Regions from separate parts of the Modestobacter lapidis genome, predicted to be linked through region 3. Evidence: riboswitches for the same ligand, from Rfam matches in the RefSeq annotation. Region 3 holds a riboswitch; each other region holds the start of a gene.

The links. Region 3 has a riboswitch for cyclic di-AMP ahead of ACYVG5_RS10375 (C40 family peptidase). Riboswitches for the same ligand answer to the same signal wherever they lie in the genome.
Region 1: another riboswitch for cyclic di-AMP. It lies ahead of ACYVG5_RS03205 (LysM peptidoglycan-binding domain-containing protein); the one in region 3 lies ahead of ACYVG5_RS10375 (C40 family peptidase).
Region 2: another riboswitch for cyclic di-AMP. It lies ahead of ACYVG5_RS08075 (C40 family peptidase); the one in region 3 lies ahead of ACYVG5_RS10375 (C40 family peptidase).
Region 4: another riboswitch for cyclic di-AMP. It lies ahead of ACYVG5_RS20870 (LysM peptidoglycan-binding domain-containing protein); the one in region 3 lies ahead of ACYVG5_RS10375 (C40 family peptidase).

The regions. Positions count from the first base shown of each region.
Region 1 covers NZ_BAAGVS010000002.1:107,614-112,000, reverse strand. Annotated here, with positions in the region: gene glgX (glycogen debranching protein GlgX) at 1-172, shown strand, start outside; gene treY (malto-oligosyltrehalose synthase) at 157-2,514, shown strand; cyclic di-AMP (ydaO/yuaA leader) riboswitch at 2,768-2,931, shown strand; gene ACYVG5_RS03205 (LysM peptidoglycan-binding domain-containing protein) at 2,935-3,519, shown strand; gene treZ (malto-oligosyltrehalose trehalohydrolase) at 3,663-4,387, shown strand, end outside.
Region 2 covers NZ_BAAGVS010000004.1:228,723-233,109, forward strand. Annotated here, with positions in the region: gene ACYVG5_RS08065 (DEDD exonuclease domain-containing protein) at 1-589, opposite strand, end outside; gene ACYVG5_RS08070 (hypothetical protein) at 770-1,162, shown strand; cyclic di-AMP (ydaO/yuaA leader) riboswitch at 1,297-1,490, shown strand; gene ACYVG5_RS08075 (C40 family peptidase) at 1,506-2,645, shown strand; gene ACYVG5_RS08080 (M48 family metallopeptidase) at 2,694-3,959, shown strand; gene ACYVG5_RS08085 (glycosyltransferase family 4 protein) at 3,956-4,387, shown strand, end outside.
Region 3 covers NZ_BAAGVS010000007.1:74,611-78,997, reverse strand. Annotated here, with positions in the region: gene ACYVG5_RS10385 (serine hydrolase domain-containing protein) at 1-530, opposite strand, end outside; gene ACYVG5_RS10380 (DUF3817 domain-containing protein) at 540-881, opposite strand; gene ACYVG5_RS10375 (C40 family peptidase) at 1,144-2,247, opposite strand; cyclic di-AMP (ydaO/yuaA leader) riboswitch at 2,279-2,444, opposite strand; gene ACYVG5_RS10370 (phytoene desaturase family protein) at 2,849-4,387, shown strand, end outside.
Region 4 covers NZ_BAAGVS010000035.1:20,348-24,734, forward strand. Annotated here, with positions in the region: gene ACYVG5_RS20860 (YczE/YyaS/YitT family protein) at 1-315, opposite strand, end outside; gene ACYVG5_RS20865 (alpha/beta hydrolase) at 649-1,668, shown strand; gene ACYVG5_RS20870 (LysM peptidoglycan-binding domain-containing protein) at 2,337-3,098, opposite strand; cyclic di-AMP (ydaO/yuaA leader) riboswitch at 3,101-3,245, opposite strand; gene ACYVG5_RS20875 (hypothetical protein) at 3,850-3,981, shown strand.

The sequences.
Region 1 (4,387 bases), on a different contig from region 3:
CGCCTGGCACGAGGACATCGGGTTCACCGTGCCACCGGCCGAGTACGCCGAGGGCTGGACCGTCGTCGTGGACACCGCGGAGATGGGCGAGGTGGAGCCGGTCGAGGTCAAGGCGGGCGAGACGATCACCCTCGCCGCCCGGGCCATGGTCGTGCTGTGCGCGTCGGCGTGACCGCCCCCACCCGCGGTGGCGACGGCCGCCGGGAGGTGCCGGCCAGCACCTACCGGCTGCAGGTGACCGCGGACTTCACCCTGGACGACGCCGCCGCGGTGGCCGGCTACCTGGCCGACCTCGGGGCGACCCACGCGTACTCCTCGCCGCTGCTGCGCTCCGCGGCCGGCAGCACCCACGGGTACGACACCACCGACCACGCGCACATCGACGAGCCGCGCGGCGGGCGGGCCGGGTTCGACCGGTTCGTCGCCGCGCTGCACGCGGCCGGGCTCGGCCTGGTGCTGGACCTGGTGCCCAACCACATGGGGGTGGCCGACGCGCACGAGTCGGGCTGGTGGTGGGACCTGCTCAAGCTCGGCCGGGACAGCCCGCACGCCGACGCCTTCGACGTCGACTGGGACTTCGGGGGCGGCCGGGTGCGGCTGCCGGTGCTCGGCTCCGCCGAGGACCTGGCCACGCTGGAGCTGGTCCGGGCCGACGGCGAGTGGGAGCTGCGCTACTACGACAACCGGTTCCCGGTCGCACCGGGCACCGCCCGGGACGGCGACGACCCGGTCGCCGTCCACGACCGCCAGCACTACGAGCTGGTCGACTGGCGCCGGGCCGACGCGGAGCTGAACTACCGCCGGTTCTTCGCGATCAACACCCTCGCCGGGCTGCGCGCCGAGGACCCCGCCGTCTTCGCCGCCACCCACGAGCTGGTCGGCCAGCTGGTGGAGTCCGGGGCCGTCGACGCGCTGCGGATCGACCACCCCGACGGCCTCGCCGACCCGAGGGCGTACCTGGACGCGTTGGCCCGGCTGTCCGGGCACCGGTGGACGGTCGTGGAGAAGATCCTCGAGCCCGGCGAGCAGCTGCCCGCCGGTTGGGCGACGGCCGGGACGACGGGCTACGACGCCCTCGCCGAGGTCGACCGGGTACTGGTCGACCCGGCCGGCGAGCCGGCGCTGACCGCGCTGGACACCGAGCTGGCCGGCACGCGGGTGGACTACGCGCAGCTGGTGCGGATGTGCAAGCGCGAGGTCACCGACGGCATGCTCGGCTCCGAGGTGGCCCGGCTGACCCGGATCGTCGGCGAGCTGCCCGGGGTGCCGGCCGAGCTGGTCACCGAGGGCCTCGCCGAGCTGCTGGCCGGCTTCCCGGTGTACCGCAGCTACCTGCCCGACGGCCGCGAGCACCTCGACGAGATGGTGCGCGCGGTCCGGGAGCGCCGTCCCGAGCTCACCGCCGCGGTCGATGCCCTGCACCCACTGCTGGGTACCGCCGGCTCCGAGCTGGCCACCCGGTTCGAGCAGACGTCGGGCCCGGTGATGGCCAAGGGCGTCGAGGACAGCGCCTACTACCGGTGGGCGCGGTTCGTCGCGCTCAACGAGGTGGGTGGCGACCCGGCCCGGTTCGGGACGACGGTGGCCGACTTCCACGCCGCCCAGCGGCTGCGCGCCGAGCGGCTGCCGGAGTCGATGACCACGCTGTCCACCCACGACACCAAACGCAGCGAGGACGTCCGGGCCCGGCTGGCGGTGCTGGCCGAGCTGCCCACCGAGTGGGCCGGGCTGGTTCGCGGCTGGCTCGATCGGCACCCGCTGGCCGACCGCTCGCTCGCCCACCTGGTGTGGCAGAACCTGGTCGGGGCGTGGCCGCTGTCCCGGGAGCGCGCGCACGCCTACGTGGAGAAGGCCGCCCGCGAGGCCGGCACCTCGACGACCTGGACGAACCCGGTGCAGGAGTTCGAGGACCAGCTGCACGCGCTGGTCGACGCCGCCTTCGACGACCCGACGACCGCCACGGAGGTCGACCGGTTCGTGGCGCGGATCGCACCGTTCGGCTGGTCGAACTCGCTGGCGCAGAAGCTCCTGCAACTGACCATCGCCGGCGTTCCGGACGTCTACCAGGGCACCGAGCTGTGGGACTTCTCGCTGGTCGACCCGGACAACCGGCGTCCGGTCGACTACGACCTGCGGCGCTCGTCGCTGGCCCGGCTCGACGAGGGCTGGATACCGCCCGTGGACGACACCGGTGCCGCCAAGCTGCTGGTCGTCTCGCGGGCGCTGCGGCACCGCCGCGACGTCCCCGAGGCCTTCGGCGGCTACACGCCGGTCGAGGCCACCGGAACGGCGGCGGACTCCGTCGTCGCCTTCGACCGCGGCGGCGCCGTCACCGTCGCGACCCGGCTGCCGGTGCGCCTGGCGGGCACCGGCTGGGGCGATACCGCGCTGCACCTGCCCACCGGCTCGTGGCGGGACCTGCTCACCGGCAGCCGGGTGGTCTCCGACGCGTCCGGCGCCGCGGTCTCCGAGCTACTCACCCGCCTGCCGGTCGCACTGCTCGCCCGCGACTAAAGAAGGACCCCCTGCCCCCCACCACTCGCACGCTCGCGGTGGGTCCCTGCAGGAGGCCGATCACTAACGCAGGGTTACAGGCCGGGGACGCTGCGGCGTCTCCGGCCCGGCCTGTCGGAGCCCGAGCTGGGCGGATGTCGGACCGAGCGATCCGGACCGAAGCGGAACCGGGCGGTTTCGTTCACAGTGGGAGAGCGCCTGGGCCACACCGGACGGGCGCGAGGCACCGGACCGCCGAGCCCCGTCCGCCGGCAGCCTGACACCGACCCACCCAGGACGGGGACGGGGAACCCACTTCCGACGCGCAGCGCGTGTCTCGGGGTGAAGCCGTGCCGCGCCCTTCCGGGGGTGCGAGCGGCCGGGCACCGATTCGCCCGAACCCGACAGCTAACCCCGCAGGCGGTGATCGGAGGATCACCCATGTCCCACCTCTCCATGAGCCGCGCCCGCCGCAGCGCACTCCGCGCCGGAACGGTCGCGGTCGGCGCCGCCGCCCTCGGGATCGGCGTCCTCGCCGGGCCCGCCTCGGCGTCGCACTACGACTGGTCCGGCGTCGCCCAGTGCGAGTCCAGCGGCAACTGGCAGATCAACACCGGCAACGGCTACTACGGCGGGCTGCAGTTCAGCTCGCCCACGTGGCTGGGCCACGGCGGCGGCGAGTTCGCTCCGCGCGCCGACCTGGCCACGCCGGCGCAGCAGGTCGAGGTCGCCGAGCGGGTGCTGCTGACCCAGGGCGTCGGCGCCTGGCCGACGTGCGGCAAGCAACTGCGCGACGGCACGACCCCGGCGGCCGCTGCCCCCGCCCCGGCACCGGCACCGGCGCCTGCTGCGGCGCCCGCGCCCGCGCCCGCGGCCTCGGGCGACACCTACACGGTGCGTCCCGGTGACACGCTGGCGGAGATCGCCGCCGCGCACGGCACCAGCTGGCAGGAGCTGCACGGCCGCAACTCCGCCACGGTGCCGAACCCGCACGTGATCCGGGTGGGCCAGCAGCTGGCGCTGTGACACCCGGGCGGCCGGAGGACGTCGTCCTCCGGCCGCCTCCGGGGCGCGATCGTGGGGCACCCCACGGTTGGCGCCGCCCGTGGCGGGCATGATCGGCCAGGCTCCGTCGGAGCCGCACCGCCGCGATCCGAGCAGGAGTTCCCATGGCAGCACCGTCCGCCTCGCCCGCCGAGTTCTCCGTCTGGGCCCCGCTGCCGGAACGGGTGCGCGTCACCGTCGACGGCACGATCTCCGACATGCAGCGCGACGACGCCGGCTGGTGGCGGGCCACCGTGGATGCGGCCCCGGAGGCCGACTACGGCTTCCTGCTCGACGACGACGAGACACCGCGCCCCGACCCGCGCTCGCGCCGCCAGCCCGAGGGCGTGCACGGGCTGTCCCGCCGCTTCGACCCCTCGGCGTACCCGTGGGGTGACTCCAGCTGGACCGGCCGTCCGCTGGCCGGGAGCGCCGTCTACGAGCTGCACGTCGGCACGTTCACCCCCGAGGGCACCTTCGATGCCGCGATCGGCAGGCTCGGCCACCTGGTCGAGCTGGGCGTGGGCTTCGTCGAGCTGCTGCCGGTCAACGCGTTCAACGGCACGCACAACTGGGGCTACGACGGCGTCGCCTGGTACGCCGTCCAGGAGACCTACGGCGGGCCCGAGGCCTACCAGCGCTTCGTCGACGCCTGCCACGGCTGCGGTCTGGGCGTGATCCAGGACGTCGTCTACAACCACCTCGGGCCGTCGGGGAACTACCTGCCGGAGTTCTTCCCGATCTTCGCGGAGGGCGGCGCGAACAGCTGGGGCAAGTCGATCAACCTGTCGGGCCCGGAGTCCGACGAGGTGCGCCGCTACATCCTGGACAACGTGCTGATGTGGCTGCG
Region 2 (4,387 bases), on a different contig from region 3:
CGCGGTGGCAGGGCTGGGTGGTGGTGGAGAAGAAGGGGGCGAGGGTGCCGAGCTTGCAGTTGGGCACCTCGTCCCGGGTGAGCAGCCGGCGGGCCAGGACGGCGGTGTCGACCGCGGCGAACGCCGGCCAGGCGACCCCCGAGGCCTCGCACGCCGCCCTGAGGAAGCCGAGGTCGAACGGCGCGTTGTGGGCCACCAGCACCGCGCCGCGGGCGAACTCGAGGAAGGCCGGCAGCACCGAGTCGATCCGGGGGGCGGCCGCGACCATCATCGAGGTGATGCCGGTCAGCACGCTGATGTAGGGCGGGATCTCCTGGCCGGGGTCGACGAGGGTCTGGAACTCGCCGAGCACCTCACCGGCCCGGACCTTGACCGCACCGATCTCGGTGATCGCGCTGTCCTTGGGGGAGCCGCCGGTGGTCTCCAGGTCGACCACCACGAACGTGATGTCGGCCAGCGGGGTGCCCAGGTCGTCGATCGTGGCCTGCTCGAACCGCACCAGCGCGCCGGGGGAGGCGGTGCCGGGCGGCAGCGCGGGGAACCCCGCGGAAGGCATCGGCGCGGACGGCGGGAGGGGAGGGGGTGGCACGGGTCGGACGCTAGGTCGGACCTCCGACAGTCCCGGGGAGGCCACGCCGCCCCGGGTCGGGCCCGACCGCCGCCGACCCGGGGGCCCTGCCGGGATCCTCCGCGGCCACGGGGGACGGAACTGTCGGTGGCCCCTCCTACGGTCCGCAGGCGTTGGACCACAGGAGAGAGGAGAGCCGGCGTGCTCATCGATTGCGACACCTGCACCGTCCGCGGGGACGGCTGCGCCGATTGCGTCGTCACGGTCCTGCTCGGCGCCCCACCGGGCTGGCAGGAGACCGGACCGACGGTCGTGCCCCTCACCCGGCGCGTCCGCTCAGCCACCGGCGAGGTGCAGCCGGCAACCGTCCGTGCCGACGCGCCGGACGCGCCCGGGCAGGAGGTTGCGTTCTGTGATGTGCCGCACCTTGACAGTGACGGGGTGGCCGCCCGGCCGGTAGTCGAGCTCGACGATGTCGAGCGGAGGGCCGTCCGGGCCTTGGCAGACTTCGGACTGGTTCCGCCGTTGCGTCATCAGGATGCGTCGCTGCCGGCTCCCCCGCGTCAGGCGGACGGCGACCGCCACGTGAGTTGACGAATTCCAGCACTGTGATTCGTCAGCTGCTGTCGCGCTCTGGGCGTCCGACAGGGCTTTGTCTCGGTCTGATCACGGCCCTACTGTTTCCCTCGTTCGGGAGAGTGGTCGTCACCGCACAGAGGGTGACCTCGTTCCGAACACCGCCGAATCAGCCGGCCACTTCCCTGGCCGGGTGAACCGGGGACCCACCGCAGCACTGGGGTGAGTTCTCACGCGGCCGGGCAACCGGACCGCACGCGCCGGCGACGGCGCGCAGAGATAGGGCGATCTTCTTCCTCGCCCGAACCCGTCAGCTAACTCGGTAGGCGGTCGATGTGGAGGAAATGGAGCCGCGCCGACCGTGGCGAGCCCTCACCTGTCCGTCCGTCCTGCCCGCACCGGGTCCGCGACCCGGCCCGAAACCCCGTCGGCCCCGGCGACGGCTGTCCGCCGACCCCGGCTGGTCGGCCGGCTCGGTACCGCCGTCCTGCTGGCCGCGGCCGCCGGCCTCGCCGTGACCGTGCTGCCCGGTGCCGCGAGCGCCGCACCGGCGCCCCAGGCCGCCTCGCCGCAGGAGGCCACGGAGCTGGTCGCCCAGGCCGATCACGAGCTCGAGGCGGTCACCGAAGAGGTGAACGACGCGCGTGTGCAGTTGACGGAGCAGCAGGCTGCCGCCGCCACCGCCGGTGAAGCCGTCGCCGCGGCCCAGGCCCAGTTGGCCGCGCTGGACGGGCAGATGCGCCAGGTGGCGCGCAGCGCCTTCACCGGGGAGAACCTCTCCCACTTCAACGCCCTGATGACCAGCGGCTCGGCCGACGAGTTCCTCGCCCAGGTGAACATGCTCGACGCCATCGCCGGCCACACCAACGACGTCCTCGCCCAGGTGGCCGCCGCGTCCGCGGCAGCGCAGGAGGCCAAGGCGACCGCGGACGCGGCCGCCGCCACCGCCCAGCAGACCCTCGACGCGGTCACCGCCCGGCAGGCCGTCCTCACGGGGCAGATCTCCGATTACCAGGCCCAGTACGCGGCGCTGACCGCCGCCCAGCAGGAGCAGGTCAACCGGACCCACGCCGGCCCCGCGCTCCCCGCGCCCGGCGCCGGCGCGTCGCGGAACGTCGCCCCGTCGGCCGGCGCGGTGCTGGCGCCCAGCGCGGCCGCGCAGGTGGCCGTCGACACGGCGCTGGCCCAGCTCGGCGATCCCTACGTCTGGGCTGCCGGCGGCCCCGACGCGTTCGACTGCTCGGGTCTGACCCAGTACGCCTACGCCGCCGCCGGGGTGCGCCTGCCGCACTCCAGCAAGGCGCAGTCCACGATGGGCACCGCGGTGTCCCGCGGCGACCTGCAGCCCGGTGACCTGGTCTTCTTCCGCAGCCCGGTGAGCCATGTGGGCATGTACATCGGTGGTGGCCGGATGGTGCACGCCGCCACCTTCGGTGTCCCGGTGCAGATCACCAGCGTGGACATGGCCGGCTACGCCGGTGCCCGCCGCTACGCCGGCTGACCGCACGGGCCCAGGGACCTGCCAGCCGGTCGGCCTAAGCTCCTGCGCGTGAGTGCCCGACGCCTCGCCCTGCTCGTGGCGCTGGTCCTGGGGGTCGCCGTCCTCGCCGTGATCGTCGTGGTCACGCCGGGCGAGCTGATCCCCACCCCGCCGGGCGGCCGCACCCCGGTCGACCCGTCGGCCACCTTCTCCCCGGCCGAGATGGAGCGCGCGAACTCCTTCGCCGCCGCACGGCGACCGGCATCCCTGGCCGCGCTGCTGCTCAGCCTGCTGGTCTCGGCCGTGTTCGGTCTCACCCGGGCCGGCGCAGCCGTCATCCGGGCGGTGGCGCGGCCGCTCGGCGGCGGCTGGGCCTGGCAGGCGCTGCTGGGCACGGTGGCCCTGGTGGTGATCGGCCGGCTGGCCACGCTGCCGCTGTCGGCCTACGGCGAGGTGGTCCGGCACCGCTACGGCCTGTCCACCCGCAGCTGGGGCCTGTGGGTGCGGGACGTCGCCACGTCCACGGCCATCTCCGCCGGTGTCACCGCGCTGGTCGTGCTGGCCGTCGTCGCCCTGGCCCGGTGGGCTCCGCGGACCTGGTGGGCCTGGGCGGCGGCCGGCACCGCCGGCCTCGTGGTGGCCGGGTCGTTCCTCTACCCGCTGGTGATCGAGCCGGCGTTCAACCGCTTCGAGCCGATGCCGCCCAGTGCGCTGCGCAGTGAGCTGTTCGCCCTCGCCGAGCGCAGCGGCACCCCGGTGGACGACGTCCTGGTGGCCGACGCCAGCCGGCGCACCACCGCGCTGAACGCCTACGTCTCCGGCTTCGGCTCCTCGCGGCGCATCGTCGTCTACGACACGCTGCTGGACCGGCTGCCCGACGCGCAGATCGAGTCGATCGTCGCCCACGAGCTCGGTCACGTCGCCAACCGCGACGTGCTCACCGGCACGCTCATCGGCGCGCTCGGGTCGGCGGCCGCGGTCGCGCTGCTGGGCTGGCTGCTCGGCTGGACGCCGCTGCTCCGCCGGGCCGGCGCCGACGGGCCCGGCGACCCCCGGATCATCGGACTGCTGCTGTTCCTGGTCGCCGCGGGGACGTTGCTGTCCACCCCGGTGCAGGACGGCGTCTCCCGGCGGGTCGAGGCCCGGGCCGACCTCCACGCGCTGGACCTGACCGGGGACCCCGCGGGGTTCGCGGGGGTGCAGCGCGAGCTGGGCGTGGCCAACCTCTCCGATCCCGACCCGCCGGCGGCATGGCAGTGGTTCTTCGGGACCCATCCCACGACCGCGCAGCGGGTCGCCTTCGCCACCGACTGGACCCGGGTCCACGGCCGGTGAACCGCACGCTCGTCGTCACCAACGACTTCCCGCCCCGGCAGGGCGGCATCCAGACCTTCGTCGCCGCGCTGCTCGCCCGCCGGCCGCCGGAGTCCCTCGTCGTCCTCGCCTCCGACCACCCCGGCTCGGCCGAGCACGACGCGGGGCTGCCCTACCCGGTGGTCCGGGCGCCCACCGGGATGCTGCTGCCGACGCCGGCCGTGGCGCGCACCGCGGCGCGGCTGGCCGGTGACCACGGCTGCCGGACGGCGTTCTTCGGCGCCGCCGCCCCGCTGGGCCTGCTCGCCCCGGCTCTGCGGCGGGCCGGCGTGGAGCACCTGGTGGGCGCCACCCACGGGCACGAGACCGGCTGGGTGGCGCTGCCGGGAGCTCGGTCGATGATGCGCCGCATCGCCGCTGGCCTGGACGTGCTGACCTACATCAGCGAG
Region 3 (4,387 bases):
GCGAGCACCTCCGCGCCGACCACCTCCGCCCACGGCCGGCCACGGTGCCGGGCGACGAGCTCGCCGAGCAGGCCGAATCCGAGGTTGGAGTAGTGGAACCGGCGGGCCGCCCCGAGCACCACGTCGGCGGCACCGAGGCGCAGCTCCTCGAGCGAGCCGCCGGGCACCCGCTCCCACCAGCCGCCGGGGCTCTCCGAGGTGGCACCGGCCAGGTGGGACAGCAGGTGGCCGACGGTCCGGTCGCCCAGCGGGGTGCCGGGCAGGTGCCGCTCCAGCGGGTCGTCGAGGTCGAGCCGGCCCTCGTCGCGCAGCCGGAGCACCGCCACCGCCGTCACGGTCTTGCTGATCGACCCGATGCGGTACTGCACGTCGGTGTGCGGGTCGGCGACCGCGCCACGGCCGGCGGACCAGGCCAGCCCGCCGTCCCGGACCACGCCGGCGACCAGGCTGGGCGCCCGGCCCTCCCGCTGCACGCGGGCGGTGCGGGCCAGCAGCGTGCGGGCGGTGGTGGGCAGCACCGGGTCGGCCATCCCGCGAGGCTATCCAGCCACCGGCGCGGCCCCCGCGGCCGGCAGCCGGCCGGTGCGCTGCGCCCAGCGCTCGAACCACACGGTGGTGAACGGCGGCACCGAGGCCGCCAGCGCGAGCAGCGCCGTCCCCGGCGACCAGCGCAGCACCCGCCAGGTCAGCAGGGTGACCGCGACGTAGGCGACGAACACCGCACCGTGGATCGGGCCGGCCACCTGCACGCCGACCTCCGAGGTGCCCAGCACCCACTTGACGAACATGCCGGCCAGCAGCAGGGCCCAGGAGACGGCCTCGGCCACGGCGACCACGCGGAAGGCACCGGCGACGGTGCGGGGCTCGGTCAGGGAGCTCATCGGTTCCTCAGGTGTCGGGGGCGACGGGGTGACTCCGACGATCCTGCCCGGTAGGGCTGTGTGACGTGGCTCGCGTCCGGTGCAGGTCGTCGCGGTCGGGACGCGGCCGTGCCCCGGCCGCCGAGAGGCGGTCGGGGCACGGCCATTCGTTGGAACGGCCCGGTTCAGCGGCTCGCCGCGAGCCTGCGAACGGGAGTGGTGCGGCCTCCCTGCAGGGTCCCGCCGCGAGCGTGCGAGCGGTGGGGGGCAGGAAGGTCCTTCCTCAGCCGGCGATCCGGCGCATGGCGGTGATGCTGCCCATGACGTCGATGCTGACCACCTTCACCACGGAACCCGACGTCGGGGCGTGCACCATCTGGCCGTTGCCGATGTAGATGCCGATGTGGCTCACCGGGCTGTAGAAGGCGATCAGGTCGCCCGGCTGCAGCTCGGCGCGGGACACGGCCCGGCCCATCGTGGCCTGGATCCGGCTGGAGTGCGGCACGGAGATCCCGGCGGCCTTGTAGGCGTACTGCACCAGGCCGGAGCAGTCGAACGAGCCTGGCCCGGCGGCGGCCCAGACGTAGGGCGCGCCGCGCTTGCCCATGGCGGCGTTCACCGCGGTACCGGCCGCCGAGCTGCTGGCCACCACCGGGGCGGACGGCGCCGGCACGGAGCCGCCGCGCGTGGACCGGCTGGCGGCGGGCGCCTCGCGGTCGGTGCGGTCGATGGCGGTCGAGCGGGCCGCGGCAGCGGCGTGCGCCTGCTCGGCGAGCTGCCGCGCCCGCTCCCGCTCCTGCGCGCTGAGCCGGTCGTACTGGGCCTGGTACTCGGCGATCTGCGACTGCAGGTCGGCCTGCTGGGCCGCCACCCGGTCGAGCTGGGCCGTGGCCTCGGCGGCGGCCCGGTCGGCGGCCGCCTTGCTCGTCGCGGCCGTCTCGGTGGCCTGCTGGGCCGCCCCGAGGATGCCGTTGTTGTGCTGGGCGATGGTGTCCAGCGTGCCGATCCGGTCGAGCAGCTCGTCGGTGGACTCGCTGGTCAGCATCGCCTGGAGGGTGCTCAGCTGGTCGCCGGTGTAGGCGCTGCGGGCCACCTCGCGGACCTTGTTCCGGGCCTCGGCGACGGCGGCGTCCGCGGCGGCGACGTCCTCGGCGGCCTTCGTGGCGGCGGCCTGCTGGGCCTCGAGCTGCACGCGGGCGTCGTTGAACTTCTCGGTGACGACCTCGAGGTCGTGCCCGCGGGCGGCGACGAGGGCCGCGGCCTCCTGGGAGGTGCCCGGCGTTTCGGGAACGGCGTGCGCGGTTAGGGGAGAGAGCGCGACACCGGTGGCGGCGACGAGGGTGACGAGCACCCGTCGGCCGGTGAAGACCCGGCGGCGGGCAGGCATGCGGGAACTCGCCATGTTCGGCGGGTGTTTCCTTTCTTCCACGTGCCGCCTACCGAGTTAGCTGACGGGTTCGGGCGGGAAGACGCCCGGCATCCCGGCTCGGTCGAGCCGGGGTGCTTCACCCCAGTACTGCGGTGGGTCCCCGGTCCATCTGGCCAGCAGGGAGCACTGGCACGGTGGTTCGGCGGCGCCCGGTCGGTTGTCACCCGGTAGGTGACGGAACGACCCGTCCGGACGGGCCGACGATAGGGCCGTGATGCGCTTGTGACAAACGGCGCGGGTCACTTTGTGCAGAAACTCCGGGGGTGCGCCGCGACACGCTCACCGTGAGTGACAGGCTCGCCGGGTACGGGGATGGCACGGCGCGAGTTCCCCCTCGGGCTGCTCCGTCGGATGGCCGACACGCGACCTGACCTGGCGCTCGAAGCCTGCCCCGACTGTCGGCCGGCGAGGCCGAGGCGCATGCCGTGCACCCCCGGTGCAGGCCCTCCGGCACTCCCCCCGCAGGCCCGGGGTGTGGCGATCTGCACAGCGGTGCCGGGGCGCAGCCCGGGTGGGGTCTGCTGCAGCGGGTCGGGCCGGGCACGGGACGATGACCCGCATGCCGAGCCCCTCGTCCTCCGCCGGAACCGCGGCCCGGTACGACGTCGTCGTCGTCGGCGGCGGGCACAACGGCCTGGTCGCGGCCGCCTACCTGGCCCGGGCCGGCCGGTCGGTGCTGGTGCTCGAGCGGCTGGACACCCTCGGCGGCGCCGCGGTGAGCAGCCGGGTGTTCCCGGGGGTCGACGTCCGGCTGTCGGCGTACTCCTACCTGGTCAGCCTGCTGCCCGACCGGATCGTCAGCGACCTGGCGCTGCCGCTGCGGCTGGTCGACCGGGCAGTGGCCTCGTACACGCCGGTGCGGCGCGGCGGGCGCGACACCGGGCTGCTCGTCGAGCGCGCGGAGGGCCCGGCGACGGCGGCCTCGTTCCGCGACCTCACCGGCTCCGATACCGAGTTCGCCGGCTGGCAACGGTTCTACGGCCGGCTGAGCACCCTCGCCGAGGACCTCGCCCCCACCCTCACCGAGCCACTGCCCACGCGGGCCGAGCTGGCCGGCCGGCTGCGCGACCCCCAGCTGTGGCACGACCTGCGCGAGCGCCCGCTGGCCGACGTGGTGGGTGAGCACCTGACCGACGACGTCGTCCGGGGCATGGCGCTGACCGACGGGCTGATCGGCACCGCCGCCGACCTGCACGCCGCCGACGGCCTGGCCGGGCGCTGCTTCCTCTACCACCTGGTCGGCAACGGCACCGGCCGCTGGCGGGTGCCGGTCGGCGGGATGGGCGCGGTCAGCGGGGCGCTGGCCACCGCGGCCCGCGCCGCCGGCGCCGAGCTGCGCACCGGGGCCACCGTGACCGCTCTCGAGACGCGCAGCGACGGCGTCACCGTGCACTGGACCGACGCCGGCGGAGGAGAGCACGCCGCCGACGCCGGGCACGTGGTTGCCGGCTGCGCACCCCCCGTGCTCGCCGCGCTGCTGGGCGACCCGCCGGGCACCCGTCCCTCCGGCTCGCAGCTGAAGATCAACATGGTTCTGCGCCGGTTGCCGGCGCTGCGCTCGGGCGCCGACCCGGCCACCGTCTTCGCCGGGACCGCCCACGTCGACGAGGCCGCCGGCCAGCTCGACGCCGCGTACGCCCGGTCGCGGGCCGGCTCGCTGCCCGACGTCATCCCGTTCGAGGTGTACTGCCACTCGCTCACCGACCCCTCGATCGTCGGCGACACCGGGCTGCACACGCTCACCCTGTTCGGCCTGCACACCCCGGCCGAGCTGTTCGCCGCCGACAACGCCGGCACCCGCGACGAGGCGGTGCGCCGCGTCCTCGCCCAGCTCGACGCGCACCTGGCCGAGCCGCTGACCGACTGCCTCGCGCTGGACGCCGACGGGCGGCCCTGCCTGCAGGCGTCCTCACCGCTGGACGTCGAAGCGGCGCTGGCGATGCCGGGCGGGCACATCTTCCACGGCGACCTGTCCTGGCCGGTGGCCGACGACCCCGCGCAGGCCGGCACCTGGGGCGTCGCGACGGCGTGGCCGCGGATCGTGGCCGCCTCCTCCGGCGGGACCGTGCGCGGCGGTGCGGTCAGCGGGCTGGGCGGG
Region 4 (4,387 bases), on a different contig from region 3:
GAACCGGGCGCCGATGTACAGCGCGCTCCCGAAGCCGAGCAGCACCACCGCAGCGACGAGCACCAGGACCCGCACCCACGTGTCGGCCGCCGGGAGGTCGTCGAGCCAGGAGGTCTCCAGCAGCCGGTCCAGGACCCAGCCCACCGCGACGACGTTGAACAGGGTGCCCAGGCCCGGACGCTGGCCGAGTACCCAGGACAGCCCCAGGACGATGAGCCCCACCACCATGACGACGACCCCGAAGGAGAGCCCGAGGCTCTGGCTCAGGCCCGAGTGCAGCATGTCCCAGGGGGAGAGCCCCAACTCCACCTGCACGGACAACCACACGGCCAGCGCACACAACGCCAGGCCACCGAGGAACCTCAGCAGTCGTCCGGGAGAAGGCGTCCAGCGGAACGAGCGGGTTCGGGAGGGCGTGATGCTGGACGTGGCGGGGCTCCTCGGCTGCAGTCGGTCCGCCCAGCATGCCTGCTCGCCGCCGACCGGCCTCAACTGCCAGGGTGCGCAAGGCAGCCGGGGGCAGTCCCCCTCGCCCGCGTATTGCCAGCCAACCAGCCACGGAACCTTTCCCGGTTCGCCGGCGCCACCCACCGACGGTACGGTCTCGGACCACCGCGTCGACGTGATCTAAGACATACGGAGGGACCCATGAGAAGCGGACCCACTCCAAAAAGGCTGCTCACTATCCTCACTGCGCTGATGCTCCTAGCCGGCACAAACGCGCTGACGGCAGCGGCCAGTCCGCGCAACGACGACTCGAGCGGCGACGCCGGAGCGACATACTCCAACCCGACCGGGCTCGACACCATCGAATGGCTCCCGAACAGGCCAGCGGATTACCGAATCCTCTACGGGGACAGCCCGCTCACGTTCGGCGACCTACGGCTCCCCGAGCGCGCTCCGGGACGTGACGGCTATCCGGTCGTGGTTTTCATGCACGGAGGCCAATGGGAATCGAGCTGGAGCCTTTCCTACACCGATCAGCTCGTGGAAGCGCTGACTAGAGCGGGGGTCGCAACGTGGAGCTTGGAGTACAGCCGCCGCAACAACCCCGGCGGGGGCTGGCCGGGAACCTTCCTCGATGTCGCAAACGGCACGGACTACCTGCGCGAACTCGACAAGAAGTTCCCGCTCGACCTCGACCGGACCGTGGCCATGGGCCATTCCTCGGGCGGTACGCTCGCACTATGGCTGGCCGGACGCGACCAGCTGCCAGCGGATAGCGAGCTCTACATGTCGAATCCGCTTCCCATCCACAGCGTGGTGGACCTAGCGGGTGTGCTCGACTTCGACCTTGCATTGCAGGCCGGGCGTGACGATGTCCTGCAGCTCCTTGGCGTCGAGACGGCCGAGCAAGCGGCCGAACGATTCGACGACGCGTCTCCTCGGCACCTCCTGCCTCTCGGCGTCCCACAGCATCTGATCATCGGCACGCTTGACGCCGACTGGCGAAACGACATTCACCGCCGCTACACCGAGGCTGCGCGCGCCGCCGGAGACGATGTAGAGCTGACGGTGCTGGAGGGCGCCAATCACTTCGACGTCGTAGACGTGTGCGGACCGGCTTGGGCCGTGGTCGTGAACGCGGTGTTCTCGCACCTCGATGAGGAGCCAAGCCCCGGCGCCTTCAAGTGGCCCAGCCGCCACGTCTGCCAATCGCGAGGGTAAGCCGACCCGCGACATGCGGGGCTCCGGGTCGTTCCACGCTTGATCAAGAGCGCGCGCATCCCAGAGCCCCGCGTGTCCGGGCGGGTGTCGTCGTGGTGAAGTGATCGCACTGAGGCACTCGCCGTCGAGGTCATCGACGACGCCGTCTGCTCCGCGGTCAACTCAGCGACTCGAACGCTTTGTGATGGGTGACCAGCTCGGCGAGCTGAACTCAGCCATCAGCGGGGACTCCTCGATGGCCACCAGCGGGGACTTTGACACGGCCACGGACAGCCGGTTATAGGTGCACAAGTGCCTGAGGGGCATCCCCAAGACGGTCAGTGGCTGCCGGTCCCGCTCGGTTGCCTGCCATCGACGGCCGGCGAGCTCGTGGAACATCGCGGCCACGTGGGGACTGGCGGATGCCCATGACGAGGGCGGCTCCGGCGTCGGCTCACGCCGTCGAGTTGTTCGCGGGGGAGCAGGCGCCGTGCACGTCGAGCGCGCGCCGCAGGCGCGGCGATCGCCTCGATGCCTCGCCCGGTAGCCGAGACGGGGAGCGACCCCCTACCCCGACAGGGGTAGGGGGTCGCTCCCCGTACGAGTCCCGACTCGAGCCCGCACTGCCCGCCGAGGGCCAACCGTCAGGTGTTCACCGCCTGGTCTGGCTGGCGGCTGCCACCTGTGGCTCAGCCCGCCCGGTGGTTCACGTGGACGTGGTCCATGTGGTTCGCCGTGCCGGTCCCACGGTTCTCCATCTGCTTCCAGGAGCCGGTCGGCGAGGAGAGCATGCGCTGCTGCCAGATGATGTAGTCCACGCCGAGCTCGTCCCAGTGGGCGATGTGGTGCTGAGCGACCGCGTCGCCGAGGGCGGCGTTGACGCCGACCATGTAGTCCAGCGCCAGCCCGGACGGGTGACCGCCCGGATCGGCCGCGCTGACGCGTGTGCCGCCGATGGTCCCGAGGCCGGGGACGCTGCTGACGACCGCGTCGGCGGCGGCCTGCACGTGCGGCCGAACGTTCCCGGCGCTGTTGGAGATGCGCGCGACGGCCGTGGTCACCGCGGCGACGGGGAGTGCCGGGGCTGGCGCGGCCTGCGCGGCACCGGAGGTCGTAAGGATCTGCCCCGGCGTGATGAGACCGGGGTTGCCGCCGATGACGCCGACGTTGCGCTGATACAGCTCCTGCCACGATTGGCCGTGGACGGCGGCGATCGTCGCCACCGTGTCGCCGGGTCGGACCGCGTAGTGGCCGCCCAGGACGGCGTGGCCGGACGGTGCCTCGGCGGCGACCGCGGTGGCCGGGGAGGTGTCGGCTCCGTCGTGGGCGGAGGTGGCCTGCGCAGGGGAGGTCAGGACGCCGAGTCCGACGACTGCGGCGCCGGCCGCGACGGGGACCCCGGCGAGGACGTGCTTGGTGCGGACATAGCGCGGTGCGCGGTGCTTGGACATGGTGATTCTCCGATCACCGCCGGCGAGGTGAGCTGTCGGGTTCGGGCGATCGGTGCCCGGCCGCGGTGCGCGGCTTCACCCCGAGGCGCGTGACGCGCCGTGAACGTGGGTCCCCCACCCCTGCCCTGAGTTCTCCGGATGACGGCCGGTGGGCAGAGTTGGGCGGACCGACGCCATGCCCTCATGATTGAGCGCAGCCAAAAAGTTACGTGCCGATATGTGCATTGTCGCCGTAACGTAGGTCACACGACAGGTTGTACGGATTACCGTGGGCTTCACCGTCCAGCGGAATTGGCATGCGCGGTCACCAGCCCGACGTTCCTCGACCGAGGGGCGGTATCGAAGTTGGATGCCATACCGCTCGCGGCGCCGGGGATCCGGCGGGAACGATTACCGATCTGGATCTGCCGGGCGAGCGGTGACCGCGCTGATGCGCGCCGTGGTCACCAACATCGACGACCCGGCGGTGCCTGCCCGGCTGGATCTGGTTGTGATCCCCGGGGCGAGATATCGAGCTGTACGAGTGTCCGAGCAGGACTTGAACCTTGAGGAAAGGCATGGCGCCGCTTCGCGTCTGTTGTCCTCGGCTCGTGACCGGGACGAATGCCCTGACCGCGCGTCGCCTGTCGCATGAGCTTGACGCGCCTGAACGCGGGTCACCGGTACAGCAACGCGGTCCGCGCGGCAGCAGAAGGCTGCGTTGGCCCGCCCGAGGGACCATGGGCTGCCGTTCTCCACCTGGAGTCTATCGATGCTGGCTGACTTCCTGGTCGCTGAGGGGATGGTCGACGACATCTCCCCCGAGGGCCTGCGGACGCTGCTGCGCGAGGAGGGCGTCTCCTTTCCGAGCCGTCAAGACCTGGAAGACCAGCACCGACCCTGACTACGCCATCCTGCGCCGGAGACTCTCTACGGCCGGCGGAAGATGACCGCCTGGCTCAATCGGGCCATGGCCGCCGAGCGACGGCCGCCGGTGCCATCCTCCGGGCCGCCGACGGCCCCTTCCGCGCCTTCGTCGGGCTGTGCGCGTTCGCCGGCCTCCGGCTCGGCGAGGCAGCCGCGATCAGGGTCGGCGACGTGGTTCCTTCGCCGCACCCTCACCGTCGCCCGGCAGGTGCAGCGGGCACCCGGCGGCTCGATCGACGTTCGCAGACCCAAGTACGGCAGCGAGCGGCAGGCCTACCTGGCCCCGTCACTGGTCGATCTGCTCGCGCAACACGTCGCCGCCCACTACCCGACGGGCAACTGGATCCTCACCGGAGAAACGGATGATCCACCGCACCAGAACA